Regions from separate parts of the Streptomyces sp. T12 genome, predicted to be linked through region 3. Evidence: riboswitches for the same ligand, from Rfam matches in the RefSeq annotation. Region 3 holds a riboswitch; each other region holds the start of a gene.
What was found. Region 3 has a riboswitch for cobalamin ahead of PBV52_RS13215 (prenyltransferase/squalene oxidase repeat-containing protein). Riboswitches for the same ligand answer to the same signal wherever they lie in the genome.
Positions count from the first base shown of each region.

Region 1 (5,884 bases), 670 kb from region 3:
CGGGCGACCAGCGAGTCGGCGAGCGACTGGCCGACCTCCCAACTCAGCCTGGACGGGATGGCCTTGGGGTCGACGGAGTAGAAGTTCCGGCCGGTCGGCAGCACGTTCACGAGCCCGCGCGTCGGCGAACCGGAGGGACCCGCGGGGACGTAACCGCCGTCGAGGGCCCTGAGGATGTGGCCGATCTCGTCGGTGGTCCTCGCCAGGCGGGGCACGACCTCGTTGCAGGCGAACTCCACCACGGCGACGGCGTCGGGGAGTTCGGTGCCGACGACGGCACGCACCAGCGGACGGCTCTGCGCGACCGCCCAGTCGCGCTCCTCCATCCCCTGCGCGATCCGCCGGCACAGCTGCTCCAGCAGGTCGATCGCGTCGGCGGCCGTACGCGACGGGCCCTCGACGAGGTCGGACAGCTCCACCGGCACCTTCACCGGCGCACCCGGCTCGGACAGCAACTCCTTCTCGTCGAGCCCGAAATGAGCGGCCAGGGAAGCCCGCAGCCCCGGCAGGGCATTGGCCTGCCCGCCCCACACCTGCGAGGCGCGCAGCACGGCGAGTACGAGGTTGACGCGCGGTTCACCGACCGGCCCGCCGCCGAGGATGTGCAGCCCGTCGCGGATCTGCACGTCCTTGATCTCGCACAGATAGCCGTCGATGTGCATGACGAACTCGTCGAAGGTCTCGTCGTCCGGCTGCTCGTCGACATGCAGGTCGTGGTGGAGTTCGGCCGCCTTGACCAGCGTCCAGATCTGCGCCCGGACCGCGGGCGCCTTCGTCGGGTCCAGGTCGGAGACGAGCGCGTACTCGTCGAGGAGCTGCTCCAGCTTGGCCAGGTCGCCGTAGGTGTCGGCGCGCGCCATCGGCGGCACGAGGTGGTCGACGACCGTGGCGTGACCGCGGCGCTTGGCCTGGGTGCCCTCGCCGGGGTCGTTGACGATGAACGGGTAGATCAGGGGCAGATCACCGAGCACGGCGTCCGGCGCGCAACCGCCGCTGAGCCCGAGTCCCTTGCCCGGCAGCCACTCCATCGTGCCGTGCTTGCCCATGTGCACGATCGCGTCGGCGCCGAAGGAGTTCTCCAGCCAGCGGTAGGCCGCCATGTAGTGGTGGGACGGCGGCATGTCCGGGTCGTGGTAGATCGCGATCGGGTTCTCGCCGAAGCCGCGCGGCGGCTGGATCATCACGACGACGTTCCCGAACTGGAGCGAGGCGAGGACGATGTCGTCCCCGTCGACGTACAGCGAACCCGGCGGCTCGCCCCACGCCTGAAGCATGGCGTCGCGCAGCTCGGGGTCGAGCTTGTCGAACCAGGCCCGGTAGTCGGCCAGCGGCACGCGCGCGGGCGCGGAGGCCAACTGGTCCTCGGTGAGCCATTCGACGTCGTGCCCGCCCGCCTCGATGAGGCGGTGGATCAACTCGTCGCCATTGTCGGGGTACTCGGTGAGGCCGTACCCGGCCTCCTTGAGGGCGTCCAGCACGCGCACGGCCGAGGCGGGCGTGTCGAGGCCGACCGCGTTGCCGACGCGCGAATGCTTGGTCGGGTAGGCGGTGAACACGAGCGCGAGCTTCTTGTCGGCGTTCGGCTTGTGCCTCAACTGCGCGTGCCGTACGGCGATCCCGGCGACGCGCGCGGCCCGCTCCGGGTCGGCGACGTACACGGGTACGTCGTCCGGGCCCTGCTCCTTGAAGGAGAAGGGGACGGTGATGAGGCGCCCGTCGAACTCGGGGATCGCGACCTGCATCGCCGCGTCCATGGGGGAGAGGGCGGCGTCGGACTCGTCCCAGGCGGCCCGGGACGAGGTGAGGCAGAGACCTTGCAGCACGGGGACGTCGAGCTCGGCCAGCCTGCCGATGTCCCACGCCTCCTCGTCACCGCCCGCCGACGCCTGCGAGGCGTGCGTGCCGCCCGCCGCGAGGACGGTGGCGACCAGGGCGTCGGCCTTGCCGAGGATCTCGTACAGTTCCGCGTCCGCACCGCGCAGCGAACCGCAGTACACGGGAAGGGCGTTGGCGCCCCGCGCCTCGACGGCCTCGCACAGGGTGTCCACGAAGGCGGTGTTGCCGCTCAGCTCGTGGGCCCGGTAGAAGAGCACGCCGACCGTCGGACGGCCGTCGACGAGGGGACGCTCGCCGTGGACGCCGTACTCCGGCATCTTCTGCGGCTCGACGAACCCCTCGCCCGTCAGCAGCACGGTGTCGGAGAGGAACCGCGCGAGCTCGGTGAGGTTGGCGGGCCCGCCCTCGACGAGATACTTCAGCGCCTCGGCCACCACACCGGCCGGCACCGACGACTCGGCCATCAACTCGGCGTCCGGAACGGCCTCGCCGCCCAGCAGCACGGTCGGGACACCGGACGCCTTCAGCCTGGCGAGCCCGTCCTCCCAGGCCCGCTTGCCGCCCAGCAGCCGTACGACGGCGATGTCCGCGCCGTCGAGCAGCGCGGGCAGCTCGCTCTCGACGTCCACGCGGGTCGGGTTGCCGATCCGGTAGTCGGCACCGGAGGCGGCCCGGGCCGCCAGCAGATCCGTGTCGGCGGTCGACAACAACAACACAGTGCTCATGCGGGCGCTCCCGGTGGAATGAAAGGCAGTCCTTGCGGCGCGCCCGACTCGATGAGCCGCCAGAGCGCGTCCGTGTCCGCGTGCTGTTCGATCAGATCGCCGAGCCGGTCGAGCTGCTCCTCGCGCAGCGCGGCGAACGAGGTGTCGGCGGCCGGCACGAAGCGACGGCCCGCGGCGGCCGCCACCTCACGCAGAAAGGCCCGCCGGAAACCGTCCGACTCCAGCGAGCCGTGCCAGTGCGTGCCCCAGGTCTGACCGACCCGGCAGCCGTCCAGGAAGGGGGCCCCGTCGCTGATCTCGGCGACCCCGTGATGGATCTCGTACCCCTCGACCTGCTCGCCGAGGGCTTCCCCGGTCGGCCGGGTGAGGGTCTTCTCGCGGGCGAACCGCACCCGCACGGGCAGGATCCCGAGCCCGTCGACGTGGCCCCTGCGGCTCTCGACCTCGTCCTCGATGTGCTCGCCGAGCACCTGGAAGCCGCCGCAGATGCCGAGGAGGGGCTTTTGTTCGGCGGCCCTGCGCTGCAGGGCCTGGGCCAGCCCCCGCTCCCGGAGCCACTCAAGGGCCTTGACCGTTCCCCTCGTACCCGGAACGACGACGAGATCGGCGTCCGCGAGCTCCTCGGGCCGGTCCACGAACCGCACGACCACACCGGGTTCGGCGGCGAGGGCGTCCACGTCCGTGAAGTTGGACATGAGGGGGATGGCGCAGACGGCGACGCGCAGGACGTCCTCGCCGACGGGCGAGGAGACCTGGGATTCCCGCACCGCCCCGCGCAGCGACACCCGCAGCCCGTCCTCCTCGTCGATGCCCAGGCCGTGCTGGAAGGGCAGGACGCCGTAGGTGTGGCGCCCGGTGAGCCCGTGCAGCATGTCGAGCCCGGGCTCCAGGAGGCTGACGTCCCCCCGGAACTTGTTGACGAGGAACCCCGCGACGAGAGCCTGATCCTCGGGCGACAGCAGGGCGAGGGTCCCGAAGAAGGAGGCGAAGACGCCACCACGGTCGATGTCCCCGACCACGACCACAGGAAGCCCGGCATTCCGGGCGATCCCCATGTTCACGATGTCGGTCCGCCTGAGATTGATCTCGGCCGGGCTCCCGGCCCCCTCACAGATCACCGCGTCATACGTGCCCCGCAACTCGGCGAGACAGTCGAGCACCGTCCCGAGGAGTTTCTGCTGCCGCCCGCCGTGATACCCACGGGCACTCATCTCCCCGACCGGCTTGCCCATGAGCACGACCTGGCTGCTCTGCTCGCCACCGGGCTTGAGCAGCACGGGATTCATCAGCGCGGTGGGCTCGACCCGACAGGCCTGTGCCTGCATGGCCTGCGCCCGCCCGATCTCGGCCCCCTCCCGCGTCACGAACGAATTGAGGGACATGTTCTGCGCCTTGAAGGGCGCGACCTTGACCCCCTGCCGTACCAGCCACCGGCAGATCCCGGCGGTGACGACGCTCTTGCCGGCGTCGGAAGTGGTACCGGCGACGAGAAGCCCACCGCCCGTCATGACGTACGCCCCTTCACGATGCGGCGCACGGCGACACTGACGCCGAGCGCAAGCCAACTGACGCGCTGGGAGAGCCGTACGGCACGCTCGATGTCGTGCGTGGCGACGGCGCGCCCGGCGGCACCGTTGAGCACGGGCCGGTGCTCGACCCGCCCCCCGTACGACAGGGTCCCGCCCAGCCGCACCCCGAGGGCCCCGGCGAACGACGCCTCGACCGGCCCGGCGTTGGGACTCGGATGCTTGGCGGCGTCGGCACGCCAGGCTCCCACGGCCCCCCGCGGATCGCCCCCGGCGACAGCGGCGAGCACGGCGGTCAGCCGCGCCCCCGGCCACCCGGCGACGTCGTCGAGCCGGGCCGAAGCCCACCCGTACCGCCGATACCGGGCCGACTTGTGCCCCACCATGGCGTCAAGGGTGTTGACGGCCCGAAACCCGACGAGCCCCGGCACACCACCGACGGCTCCCCACACGAGAGCCCCCACGACGGCATCGGAGGTGTTCTCGGCAACGGACTCGACGACGGCCCGGGCGATCCCGTCCGAGTCGAGCGCCTGCGGATCCCGACCGCACAGATGCGGCAGCCGCTCCCGGGCCCCTTCGACGTCCCCCGCGTCCAAGGCCCGCCCGATGCCCCGCGCCTCGCGCGCGAGCGAGGTCCCGCCGACAACGGCCCAGGTGGCGGCGGCGGTCAGCGCGACGGAGGCGGCAGGGGAGGTACGTACGACACGAGCGGCGAGCGCCCCGACCGCAGCGGCGCCTCCGGCGCACACGGCGGTGTGCACCGCACCCCACGCGCGGTGGTCGCGCCACAACACCCGTTCCACCGCAGCGGCAGCCCGCCCGAACGCGGCGACCGGATGCCCCCGGCGCGGGTCGCCGAGCAGCAGATCACCGAGAAGTCCGGCGGCGGCGCCGTACGCGAAGACGCGATCGGCACGCATCGGGGTCAGCCGACCGCTGGGTCAGACGCGGGTCTGATACTGCATGTCGATCGGCAGGCGAGCATCGCGTTATGTCCTCACTCAGGGTGTCCACGCCCTGGTTCGACGAGACCGGCGGCGAGAGTTCCTGGCTCCCGGGGCTTTCTACCCCGGTGACAGTGGCGGGACCGCGCCGGACTTCCACCGGCTTCCTCTTCTGCCGCCGTACATGGCTCCGGAAGTCCACCACGGGGTTGGAAGGGGCGTCAACTTGCCGTTGACCTGCGAGGGGAGAGTGTGCAGAACCCCACACGAGTGACACCGGCTAGCACGTCGCCAGGGCCCAGAGGACCGACTCGGAGTCAATTCCCCGTGGCGGGTGGCGTTGCGTGAAGCCGGTTGCGGCGGGGGGCGGCGGGACCTCCAATACGTCGTACGAAGCACTACGAGCCGGGGGGAACTCCACCAAACCGTATGACTATTGATGACACCGGTGTACCGGGAGAATCCGCTCGATTCCTGGAAGAGTTCGGCGCGACGGTGGTACGGGTGTGCGGCGGCGACGGGCGGCCCGTCGGGACCGGGTTCCTGCTGGCACCGGGCACGGTGGCCACCTGCGCCCATGTCGTCGCCGACGCGCTGGGCACCGACGCGGGGTCGTCGACGCCGCCCGCGGCGCCGGTGACCGTGGAGTTCCCGCTGCGGCCGGGCGCGGTGAGGTACGAGGCGTCGGTGTCGGCCTGGCGGCCGGTGGCGGGGGACGGCACCGGGGACATCGCACTGCTGAGGCTGCCGGAAGGGGCGCCCGCCGGTGCGGTCCCTCTCGCGGACGCCGGCGACGTCTGGCACCACCGCTTCCGCGTCCTCGGCTTCCCCGCCAGCGCCGAGCACGGCG
Region 1 covers NZ_CP117866.1:2,291,959-2,297,842, reverse strand. Annotated here, with positions in the region: gene cobN (cobaltochelatase subunit CobN) at 1-2,561, opposite strand, end outside; gene PBV52_RS10175 (cobyric acid synthase) at 2,558-4,069, opposite strand; gene PBV52_RS10170 (cobalamin biosynthesis protein) at 4,066-5,010, opposite strand; cobalamin riboswitch at 5,109-5,252, opposite strand; gene PBV52_RS10165 (trypsin-like peptidase domain-containing protein) at 5,464-5,884, shown strand, end outside.
Region 1: another riboswitch for cobalamin. It lies ahead of PBV52_RS10170 (cobalamin biosynthesis protein); the one in region 3 lies ahead of PBV52_RS13215 (prenyltransferase/squalene oxidase repeat-containing protein).

Region 2 (5,884 bases), 8.2 Mb from region 3:
TGCTCGGGGCGGGCAGCCCGGCCGCCGTGACGAGGTTCTCCTCGCAGGTGATCAGCTCCGCACGGTACAGCGGCCATCGGGGGTGGTGGTTGGGCAGGTACGCCAGCGGCTCAGGCCCGCCGAAGAACGCGTTGTGCATGCCCCAGCGGGCGGTGAGGAAGTGCTCCAACCCGGTGGGCTCCTCGATGCGTTCACCGGTGCGTACGGTGATGCGGCTGGATGCGCCGCGCGGGCCGGGCCAGCGACGGGAACTGGTGTAGGTGACGGTGTCGCCGACCGCGCGGACGCTCATCCGGGACCACAGATACGGCAGCCGGAAGCCGACGCGCCCCATCACGACCGGGATCAGCCGTCCGGCGTCCATCGACCGGAACACGACGCCACGCCGCCCGTGCGCGTCCACGGAGTACAGGCGCACGTTGGTCTCGGGAAAGGTCCCGAGATACGGCACGCCGGGCAGCCGCAGCCAGCCGACGCGGTGCATCCGGAAGGCGACGAGCCCGACGTAGGTGACCCCGTCATGCGTGTCCGGGACGGTCCCTTTCGGCAACAGCCCCGCCACGGCGTCCGGTTCGACGGCCCAGTGGACGAAGGCGAGGTCGAGCCACTGCTGGGTGAGGAGGGGGGTGGGTATGAGGGTGGGAGCGTCGGGGCTGACGGGAGTGGGTTTCGGCACGTCGCCAGGATGGCAGAGGCCCGGTCCGCCGTACTTCTGCCGGTCATGTCGCGGCTTTGTGTCCTCCATGGCGGGCGGCGATACCGGCGAGGTACCCGCGCAGCATGAGCTTGGCTTCGTCGAGAAGGCCCGGGTCACCCTCGGGGTCACGGCGGAAGGCCTCCTGGGCGAGGGCGTCGGCGGCGAGGACCGCGGCGTGGCAGGCTCGGCCGAGCGTCTCGTCGTCGTGGGCGATGCCGACGGCCAGCAGGATGAGACGGACGCCTTCCGCCATCCGGCGTTTGTGCGCGCGGTCGGCGGCGCGGGTCTGCTCGGTGAGGCTGCTGCCGAACCACAGGGCCCGGAAGCCGTGTTCGGTGCGGTAGATGGCGGCGTAGGCGTCGATGAGCACGCCGACGGGGTCGTCCCACTGTTCGTCGGCCGCGGCGCGGACGAGATCGTCCATGGCCGTCTCGAGCCGGGCGAAATAGCCGGCCGCGAGGGCGTCGATGATCGCGTCGCGGTCGGGCAGGTACTGGTACAGAGAACCGACCGAGACCTTCGCCTCCGCAGCGATGCGCGTCGTGGTCAGTGCCTGCACGCCTTCGCCGACCAGGACACGTTCCGCGGCCTGAAGGACGCGGGCCAGGCGGGCTTTGCTGCGCGCCTGCTGCGGGGTGCGGCGTAGCGGAACGTGCCATGTGCCGCCGGGCTCCGGGGCCCTCGGGTCCCCCATGTGCGGCCTCCGAACATGAACGTGACTTTGTTTCAGGTTTACGTTACCGTCGCGTACATGACCGACTCAAGCTCGGTGCTGGGTCAGGAACGCGCCGCCGTGGCCGAAGCGTGCCGTCGACTGGGGGCGCAGGGCCTGCTCATCGGCACGGCAGGCAACGTCAGCATGCGGGTCGACGACCGTGTCGCGATCACCGCCACCGGCGCGGTGCTCGCCGACCTGACGGCCGACGAGGTGAGCGTGGTCGACCTCGACGGAAAGGTCGTGGCCGGGACGTTCGAGCCCACCTCGGAACTCGATCTGCACCTGGGCGTCTATCGCCGCTACGGCGCGGGCGCGGTCGTCCACACCCATGCCCCGATGGCGACGGCCCTGTCCTGCGTGCTCGACGAACTGCCCTGCATCCACTACCAGTTGCTGACCCTGGGCGGCTCGATACGCGTAGCCCCGTACGCCACCTTCGGCACCCCGGAGCTCGCCGAGTCCGTCCTGAGCGCACTTCAGGGCCGCAGTGCCGCGCTGATGGCGAGCCACGGCGCGCTCACCCACGCTCCGACGCTGGGCAAGGCGGTCGAGCACGCGCTGCTGCTGGAGTGGGCGTGCGGCGTCTACCAGCACGCGGCCGCCCTCGGAACGCCCCGCGTCCTCGACGAACACCAGCAACTCGCGGTGATCGAGGCCGCGCTCGCCCGGAACTACGGCACCACCCACCCCGTACCACCTGCGCAGGAGGGAAACCGATGAAGGTCGTCACGATGGGCGTGCATGTGCTGGACGTGCTGGTGCGGCCGGTGGAGGCGATACCCGAGGCCCAGGGCGCGACGCTGGTGGAGGACATCAGGATGACCGCCGCCGGGACGGCCGGCGGGACCGCACTGACCCTCGCCAAGCTGGGCGCGTCCGTGAGCAGCGCGGGGGCGATCGGTTCCGACCCCACCGGTGACATGCTGGTCCAACTGCTGGGCGCGGCCGGCATCGACACCCGCTTCCTCGTCCGCCGCACGGACACCCCCACCTCCGCGAGCGTCCTGCCCATCCGCCCCAACGGCGACCGGCCGTCCCTGCACCTGCTCGGCGCCAACATCACCTACGGTCCCGACGACGTGCCCTGGGAGGCGATCGCCGAAGCGACCCACCTCCACCTCGGCGGCCCCGAGTTGATCGGGGTCGAGGCGGCCACGCGCATCCTGTCGTACGCCAAGGAGCACGGCGTGGTCACCTCGGTGGACCTGCTCGCCCCCGGCGTGCTGGGAAGCTTCGAGCAGATCGCCTCTGCTCTGCCGTACGTCGACCACATGCTGCCCAACGAGGACCAGGTCCTCGGTTTCACCGGCGAGGAGGACCTGGTAGCGGGCGCGAACAAGCTCCTCGCTGCCGGAGCCGGCCTGGTCGCGGTCACTCGCGGCGGTGACGGCGCGCTGCTGGCAACTCCGCAGGGCACCGAGAAGGTGCCCGCCTTCGCGATCGACGTGGTGGACACCACCGGCTGCGGCGACGCGTTCTCGGCCGGCTTCGTGCGCGGCATGGGCCTGGGCCGCACCCCGTACGACTCCGCCGTCCTCGGCTGCACGGCGGCGGCGCTGGTGGCACAGGGCCTGGGCAGCGATCACGGAGACTTCGACCTGACTGACGCCGACGCCTTCGCCGCGACACACAAGCCCCGCTTGTGACGTGAGAGGCGGAGCCGACGCGCTCTGCGCAGGGTTACGGCCATGACCATGGCGCAGGGATGGTGGCTCGAGCTGGCCCCGGGGCAGGGCGCCGAGGAGGCGTCGCTGCTCATCCCGGGGTAGGCCGGCCGAGGTGGACGTTCGCCGCCACCGGTGGACCGACAACGAGCCCGAGCAGCCCTCGCAGACTACGGCGGCTTAAGCGGCGCCCCTGGGAGGCACCTGCATCGGCTGACGGTGCTCTGAATCACCAGCGTTCAGCCAGGGCGGCGGAGGCGTCCCACGAACGGCAGGTGCCCGGCAGGCGATGCGACGAGAAACGGCGGGGTCTGCCGGGCGCGCCCCCGGCAGACCCCGCCGAATGTCTCCGACGGTCAGGCGGCCAGCGTGGAAACACGGCCGCGGGCGGGCTGCGGTTCGAGGACGCGTTCGGCCAGGAAGCCGAACGCCAGCCCGAACGCCGCCCACAGCACGGCTTGGATACCGATCGAGGCCACGCGGAACTCCCAGAGGTCGTTCGCCGGGAAGCCCTTCGGAGTGTTGTCCCCGGTTGGCAGGACGACCATCGCGACCGCGATCGCCGCGACGTAGGCGACACCGGCGGTGATGGAGGCGTTCCAGTTGCCCCACGCCGGGGCGAGCCTGCGGCCGAGCAGGATGGCCGCTGCGCCGAGCAGCACGCTCAGCGCGATCATCCCGACGAACAGGACGGTCCGCTCGCTGATGGTGTCGGGGTTGCCGACGGCGGGCGGGTTCGCCGGGTACTTGAGGATCGGGACCAGGTAGACCAGGAGGAACCCGGCGAGCGCGGTCAGCCCGGCCGTCGCCCGGGCGCCGAACCGGCCGATCCGCCCGAGCGCGAAGCAGAACGCGAGCGCCGCGATGCCGCCGATGGCGACACCGAAGACGAGCACGCCCGTGGCCAGACCGGCCGTCGACTGCAGGGTACGGCTGACGAGTTCCTCGCCGCCGTGTTCATGGGAGTTGGCCGATTCGAACGCGATGGCCGCGTCGACGGGGCCCTCCCCGACCAGATAGGCGAAGACGAAGGCGACCACGCCGGCGGCGAGGCCGGCGAGCATGCCGCGCACCAGCAAGGTGCGTACGGTGACGGAGTTCATGGAAGCGGCTCCGTCAGTGGCAGGGGAAGCCGAGGAGGTGGCGGGCGTCGTGCACCCACTCGTGCACACCCTCACCGGAGACCACGGCCGTGGCGCCCTGCTCGGCGCCGACGAAGTACAGCAGGACCAGCATCAGAACGCCGAAGAAGACGGCCCAGGGGGCGATCGCCCGCAGCGGCAGCGGCGTGAGGGTCTGAGTGGTGGGAGTGGGGGCAGCAGTGGACTGCGCCATGGCGAGACCTCCTCGGGAACATCGCGTCCCGCGTCGTGTGGAGCACTCGACGACAGCGTTGGGTCTGACTCACCACCCTCGCCTGGCTGGCCGGGTGGCACACAGTGGCGCGACCGTGCCGGGCTTGCACCGGCTTCCGTGGCGCTGTCGTCCTTGTCGCCCCAGATGGTAGGGGCAATATGAACTTCGGCCAACATGGCGTACGCCACCTACGATGAACCGACCTCGTGGGAAGGGCCTTTCATGACCGTGCGACTCACGCTGCTGTGCTCGGCTGCGTCCACCGAGCGCGACGTGCGCTTCGGCGCGGACGCGCCCCTGGACGAGCGGGCACTGCGGGAGGCGCGGGCCGCCGCCGGAATGCTGCCGGTGGCCGGCGCCAGGTACACCGGGCCTTCGCAGCGGTGCAGGCAGACAGCACAGGCCCTGGGGTGGAACGCCGTTGTCGTGGAACCCGCGCTGCGGGACCTCGACATGGGCAGCTGGCAGGGCCGGACCCTCGACGAGGTCGCGGCCGGCGACGGTGCCGGGCTCGCCGTATGGATGTCGGATCCGGACGCGGCCCCGCACGGCGGCGAATCCGTGGCGGACGTGTGCCGTCGGATCGCCGCCTGGCTGGACGCGCTGCCGGCCGATGCGGGGCAGGTGCTGAGCGTGGTGGAACAGGCCGTGGCGCGTGCCGCGGTGGTGCATGCGCTGGGAGCACCCCAGCAGTCGTTCTGGCGGATCGACGTTCCGCCGTTGGCCGCCTTCCAGCTCACCGGCCGGGGTGGCCGCTGGAATCTACGGATGGTGCCGTATCCACTGCCCCGCACCAGCGGGGGAGGGCAAGCGAGTTGACGAGGTAGAGGGTCTGCTTGTCGCGACGTGGAGCGTCGTCTGTGACCGTGCGGGCCGACGCGACGACCGCGCCGGCCCGTACGACCGCGGTGTCACCGACTCAGCACTCGCCCCGCCAGACGACACGTGTGATGGTGAGCCCCGGCTCGGCGTTGGCCTTGTACCTGCCCGGCCCGGGGTTGTAGTGGAAGCAGTCGGTCGACGGCTGGCCGCCGAGGAATGACGTCACATCGACGTGGTCCGCCCCCGGGAAGGCGACCCCGTTGTTGAAGATGGAGCCGACGGCCAGGTTGCCGGACCAGTTGCCCTCGACGGCGAGGAGGAGCCGTCCGGTCTGGTTGGCGCCGCTGTAGGCGCAGAAGTTCCCCTTCGCGCAGCCGGGCGGGTTCGGCTCCGCGGATGCGGTCGGGGCGACCGCGAGGACGCCGAGGAAGGCCGCCGCGACGGTGCCGGTGCCCAGTGTGGCGAGTCGCTTTCCGGTCAGCATGGTGAGAACCCCTCCCGTAGTCAGCACTCGCCGCGCCATACGACCTTGGTGATGTGGACGCCGGCAGCCGCGTTCACCTTGTAGGCGCCGGGGCCGGGGTTGTAGTGCAGGCAGGCCGTTTCCCCGCCGCCCCCGGGCGACGT
Region 2 covers NZ_CP117866.1:11,200,058-11,205,941, forward strand. Annotated here, with positions in the region: gene PBV52_RS50070 (YqjF family protein) at 1-676, opposite strand, end outside; gene PBV52_RS50075 (TetR/AcrR family transcriptional regulator) at 720-1,391, opposite strand; gene PBV52_RS50080 (class II aldolase/adducin family protein) at 1,449-2,135, shown strand; gene PBV52_RS50085 (carbohydrate kinase family protein) at 2,132-3,061, shown strand; gene PBV52_RS50090 (CbtA family protein) at 3,436-4,182, opposite strand; gene PBV52_RS50095 (CbtB-domain containing protein) at 4,196-4,414, opposite strand; cobalamin riboswitch at 4,472-4,598, opposite strand; gene PBV52_RS50100 (histidine phosphatase family protein) at 4,658-5,254, shown strand; gene PBV52_RS50105 (peptidase inhibitor family I36 protein) at 5,355-5,741, opposite strand; gene PBV52_RS50110 (peptidase inhibitor family I36 protein) at 5,762-5,884, opposite strand, start outside.
Region 2: another riboswitch for cobalamin. It lies ahead of PBV52_RS50095 (CbtB-domain containing protein); the one in region 3 lies ahead of PBV52_RS13215 (prenyltransferase/squalene oxidase repeat-containing protein).

Region 3 (5,884 bases):
GGTCCGAGGCGGACGGCTCGGGCCTGGCGAGTGGAGCGGCCGGTCATGCGAGGGCCTCCCGCACCTCGGCGACCGTGAGCCACTTCTGCGGGGCCAGGATCTTGGCCACCTGCGGGGCGAAGGACGGCGAGGCGACCACCACGTCCGCTGCCGGGCCGTCCGCTATCACCTCGCCGTCGGCGAGGAGCACGACCCGGTGGGCGAGTTCGGCGGCCAGCTCCACGTCATGCGTGGCCAGCACGATGGCGTGCCCCTCGGCGGCGAGCCCGCGCAGAAGGGTGAGCAGGCGGGACTTCGCCGCGTAGTCGAGGCCACGGGTCGGTTCGTCGAGGAGGAGCAGCGCCGGGCGGGCGGTCAGGACGATCGCCAGCGCGAGTGTCAGGCGCTGGCCCTCGGAGAGGTCGCGGGGGTGGGTGTCGTCGCAGATGTCCGGGAGGAGCTCGGAAACCAGGGCGCGGCAGGTGCCGGGCGCCGCGCCCACGTCGGCGTCGGCGGTCGTGCACTCGGCGGCGACCGTGTCGGCGTAGAGGAGGTCGCGGGGTTCCTGCGGGACCAGGCCGACGACTCCGCCGAGGGTGACAGCACCTGCGGAGGGCTTGACCAGGCCGACCAGCGTGTTGAGCAGGGTGGATTTTCCGGCGCCGTTGCGGCCCATGAGGGCGATGGTTTCGCCGGGGGAGACGGTGAGGTCTACGTGGCGTAGGGCCTGGGTGCGGTCGCGGGTTACGGCGAGGGCTTGTACTTCGGCCGCGTGGGGGGTTGTTGTGGTGGTGGGGGTGCGCCTTCGTCGGAACCATCGGCGGTCGGTGGTGCCCAATAGCTCGGGGGGCTCGGATTGTTGGCGGGTGCGGGTTCGTTGTGGTTGATCGCGCAGTTCCCCGCGCCCCTTAGCGGCGATGTAGTTCCGTTCCTCAAGCCGTTGCCGTAGGGCTGGCGCCATGCGGCGTGCGTCCCTCACCGTCAGAGGGAGCGGGGACCAGCCTGCGAGGCGGCCGAGGTCGACGACCGGGGGGTACACCGGGGATACGGCCATCATCTCCGCCGGGGTGCCGAGGACGGGGGCCGCGCCCGGAGAGGACAGCAGTACGACCTGGTCGGCGTACTGGATGACGCGCTCCAGGCGGTGTTCGGCCATCAGGACCGTCGTGCCGAGGTCGTGGACCAGGCGTTGGAGGACCGCGAGGACCTCTTCCGCGGCCGCGGGGTCCAGGGCCGAGGTGGGCTCGTCGAGGATCAGCGCCCTGGGGTGCGGGGTGAGTACCGAGCCGATCGCGACGCGTTGTTGCTGGCCGCCGGAGAGGGCGGCGATGGAGCGGGCGCGCAGGTCGGTCAGGCCCAGCAGGTCGAGGGTCTCCTCGACGCGGCGGCGCATGACGTCCGGGGCGAGGCCCAGCGACTCCATGCCGTAGGCCAGTTCGTCCTCGACGGTGTCGGTCACGAAATGGGAGAGGGGGTCCTGCCCCACCGTGCCCACCACGTCGGCGAGTTCGCGCGGCTTGTGCGTGCGGGTGTCGCGGCCGGCCACCGTGACGCGGCCGCGCAGGGTGCCGCCGGTGAAGTGCGGGACGAGCCCGCTCACCGCGCCGAGCACGGTGGACTTGCCGACGCCCGACGGGCCGACGAGCAGCACCAGTTCACCCTCCGGGACCTCGAAGTCCACGCCTTGGACGGTGGGTTCGGTGGCACCGTCGTACGTCACGGAGACGTTCTCGAAGCGGATCACGACGGCTCCTTGAGGGCGGGACGGCGGGGTGCGGGGCTGATGAACGCGGGGAGCAGGCCGAGGAGGACGGCCGCCGCGGGCCACAGGGGGAGGGCGGGTGCGACGAGGGGGACCACGCCGGGGTGCAGGGCCGCCGGGTCGCGGGCGGCGGCGAGGGCCAGCAGGGCGGCGACGGCCGCGCCGGAACCGGCGACCAGCCAGGCGCGGGCGTCCCAGCGGTCCGGGCGGTAACGGGTGCGCAGGGTACGGCGACCGCCGAGCCGCAGCCCCGCGAGCGCGGCGACGAGTCCGGCGAGGAGGACCGGGAGGCCGTACGTGCCGCCCTCGGCGGTCAGCAGTCCGTACGTTCCCGCGCAGACGCCGAGCAGTCCGCCGAGGGTGAGCGCGGTGGTCGTACGGCGGACGCGGGGCGGGACGTCGGCGCTGCGGCCGTAGCCGCGGGCGTCCATCGCGGCGGCGAGGGCGACCGAGCGCTCCAACGCGCCCTCCAGGACCGGGAGTCCGACGTGCAGGAGGCCGCGGATACCCGTGTCGGGGCGGCCGCGCAGACGGCGGGCGGCACGCAGGCGCTGGACGTCGGCGATCAGGTGGGGGGCGTAGGTGAGGGCCACGACCACCGCCACGCCCATCTCGTAGAGGGCGCCGGGGAGGGACTTGAGGAGGCGTGCGGGGTTGGCCAGGGAGTTCGCCGCGCCCACGCAGATGAGGAGGGCGGCCAGCCGCAGGCCGTCGTAGAGGGCGAAGAGGAGGGTCTCGACGGTGACCTTGCCGCCCAGGCGGATGCCCTGCGCCCAGTGCGGCAGGGGCAGTTCGGGGAGGGTGACGATCACATGCGTGCCGGGGATGGGGGAGCCGAGGGCCACGGCGAAGACGAGGCGGATGAGGAGAACGGCCAGGGCGAGCTTGGCGAAGGCCGTGTAGGAGCGGGCCCAGGGGGCGTCGGGGCGGCAGGTCGCCACTACGTAGGCGGAGGTCGCTATGAGGAGGGTGAGGAGGAGGGGGTTGGTGGTGCGGGTGGCCGCGGTGCCTAGGGAGAGGGACCAGAGCCACCAGGCGCCGGGGTGCAGCTGTGGCCGTGCCCTCACGTCCGCCGCCGCCGTGCCTGCCAGACCGCTGCCGCGCCGAGTACGGCCACTACGGCGATTCCCGCCACCAGGCCCAGCGAGGGGCCCTCGTCCGACGTCTCTCGATTCTCGGCGGTCGTCTTCTCGGGGGCAGTCGGCTTCTCGCCCTCCGCGACCTGCTCCCCGCACCCCTTCTCCGGATACCCCGAGATCGCGCACAACAGGGCGTTCGTGTCGTACCGCAGGGGCTTGGCCACCGCGGCCAGGGCCTCCGCCGTGGTCGCGTCCGGGGCCACCCGCGCGCATGCCGTACGGCGGGCCGGTGGCGTCTCGCCCGACGGGGCGTCCGCTGCCTTACCGAAGTCGATGACCAGGGCCACCCGCTTCTTGCCGTCCTGCGCGGGCGTCCTCGCGCAGATCACCGCGAACTCGGCCGCGCCCCTCGGCTTCGCGGCGTCCTTCGAGTCCTCGCTCACCGCGAAGCGGAAGCCCTGGACGTCGCCGTCGGAGGGGCGGGCGAGGGAGGGGCCCTGGGTGGCGTAGGCCCAGGTGTCGCCGTCGCGGTCCCAGAAGGACCAGTAGCGGTAGCCCGTCGCGTGGGCGGCCTGGGCCGCGCCGGTCAGGAGGACCAGCGCGGTCAGAAGGAGGGTGAAAGCGCGGCGGATCACGGTCACTTGCCCTTATTGCGGCCGCTGATCAGGAAGCCGACGCCGATGCCCGCGACCAGGCCGACGCCGACGATCCACCAGACGCTGACGCCGTTGTCATCGTCCTTGTCGGCCTGCTTCTGGACGTCGCTCGCCGTGGGCGACTTGACGGCTGGGACGAACTCGGGGGCGGGGCCGGTGGCGGTGAGGCGCTCGACCAGGTCGTCGCCGGTGCCGTCGAAGTCTCGTACGTCGAAGCCGGTGTTCGCGGCGAGGATCAGCTGGGCGTATGCGGCCGGGCCTGCCTGTTCGGCCCACTGCCGGTAGTGGGAGCCCAGCCAGCGCATGGCGTCGGCCGCCTTGTCGCCGTGGCCGGCAGTGGACAGGGCGAGGACTGCGTCGGCGGTGTTGCCGTAGTCGGGCTGGTTCTCGGCGCCGGGCATGGCCGACGTGAGGTGATCGTCCTTGGCCAGGGCCTTGACGAGGTAAGCGGCGCCGTTGCGCGCGGCCTGCTCGGGGTCGGCGGCGTTCTTGCAGGCGAGGGCCTCGGCGGTGGGCTTCGGGGCGGCACCGGCGAGCGTCTTGCCGAGCGCACCGACCACGGCGGCGGCCGTCGCGTCCGCGTTGGCGGCCAGCTTGCCCTTCTTGTCCGGCTGGAAGGCGAAGGCGCCGCCGCCGTCCTCGCCGCACGGGATGGCGAGGGACAGCAGGGCGTCGTACGGCGACCTGCCCCCCTTGCGTACGTCGCCCGGCTTCTCGCCGACGGCCGTGAGCGCACCGATCACGACGGAGGTCGAGTTCGCGTCACTCGGGCCGCCCACCGCGTACCCCCAGCCTCCGTCCTTGTTCTGCACGCTCTTCAGCCAGGCGACCGCCTTGCCGGTCACGGCGTCGTGCCCGCCGAGCGCGGCCAGGGCCTGGACGGCGGCGGCCGTGTTGTTGGTGTCGACCGGCGTCTTCGCGTCGCACGCCTTCGAGACGTCGGCGCGGAACGGGGCGAATCCCCCGTCGGCACACTGCTGCCCGGTCAGCCACTCCACGGCCTTCGCCGCCGGCTTCACACCCACCGTGTCCAGGGCGAGCAGCGCGAGGGACTGGCGCCATACACCGTCGTACGTCGGGTCGGTCGTGCCGTACAAGCCCGTGGGAATCGCCACGGACGGTGACGCGGACGGGGCGGAGTCGGCGGCGGTGACGGGCGTCGCCGTACCGATCACGACGGTGGCGGCCAGGACCGCGGCGCTGCGGCGGACGTACATGATCGGCGGGTGCCCTTCCCTAAGGGGAACCGGGCAGCACAGGGGGGACCCCCGGGCGGCTCGGCTCCGTATACCTCGACGGTGCCGTGCTCCGGCCGGCTGCCGGGGCACGTGAGCCGGTCACGAACCGTACGGGGCGATCCGGCTCACCGGCCTTTGACGACCGGTTCACGGTTGCGGGGTCAGCGCCGGATTTGCACCGGCTTCCCCCTGTACGGGCGTGATGACGACGCCGTCACTCTACCGGCCCGTAGGGAAACGGCTGAGGGGAGGTGGTGCGAGGCCTTCATGGCCTGGGCGGGCGCGGGGTCGGTCCGGCGAAGGCGAGATGGAGGATCCGGGCGGACAGGAGCCATGTGCCGTCCGGCGGCCTGCGGAACGTGTCCTCGTAGTGCCCCACCTGGACCGGGGGCCCCGGCGGGACCAGGCCGCCCTCGTGGCCGTCGACGCGGTACGTCGTGAAGTACGAGGTCGACGTCGCGGTGTCGGGGGACGTCACCGTGACGAGGATGTTGGACATCAGGCGCCGCGAGAGACGGTCGGCGGGGCGGGAGCCGAAGTACGCGCGCAACGCGTCCCGCCCCTCGACCAGCCGCTCACCCGCCGGCCACTCCCAGGTGCCGTCCTCGGTGAACAGCTCGCCGACGGAGGACGGTTCGCCGAGGTCGAGGCGGTGGACGAAGTCGACGACGATGCGCTCGCAGGCGCGTTCGGCGAGCAGCCGGTCCACAGGATCCATGGCGTTCATGGTCATCTCTATACGGCCACGTACGTCACCGGTTCACTCCCGGCCACCGCCTCCGCCCTCCCCAGCTTCACCAGCCGCCGCAGATGGGCCTCGGCCTCCGCGATCGCGATGTTCCGTGATCCGTACGGGATCTGGTCCCAGGGCCGGTTCCACTCCATGCGCTCGGCGAGCTGCCAGGGGGTGAGGGGCTCGGCGAGGAGGGTCAGGAGGTCGGTGAGGCGGGACTCGTGGTGGAGCAGCAACTCCCGTACGCGGGCGCCGGCGTCGGTGAAGGCGTGCTGGTGGGCCGGGAGGATCTCGGCGGGGGCGAGGTGGCCGACGCGTTCGAGGGAGGCCAGGTAGTCGCCGAGGGGGTCGGTGACGGTGGTGTCGTCGGGGTCCTCGTACAGGCCGATGTGCGGGGTGATTCCGGGGAGCAGGTGGTCGCCGGAGAACAGGCGGCC
Region 3 covers NZ_CP117866.1:2,963,286-2,969,169, reverse strand. Annotated here, with positions in the region: gene PBV52_RS13235 (ECF transporter S component) at 1-47, opposite strand, end outside; gene PBV52_RS13230 (ABC transporter ATP-binding protein) at 44-1,723, opposite strand; gene PBV52_RS13225 (CbiQ family ECF transporter T component) at 1,720-2,808, opposite strand; gene PBV52_RS13220 (SCO2322 family protein) at 2,805-3,455, opposite strand; gene PBV52_RS13215 (prenyltransferase/squalene oxidase repeat-containing protein) at 3,458-4,693, opposite strand; cobalamin riboswitch at 4,807-4,950, opposite strand; gene PBV52_RS13210 (nuclear transport factor 2 family protein) at 4,980-5,432, opposite strand; gene PBV52_RS13205 (MBL fold metallo-hydrolase) at 5,450-5,884, opposite strand, start outside.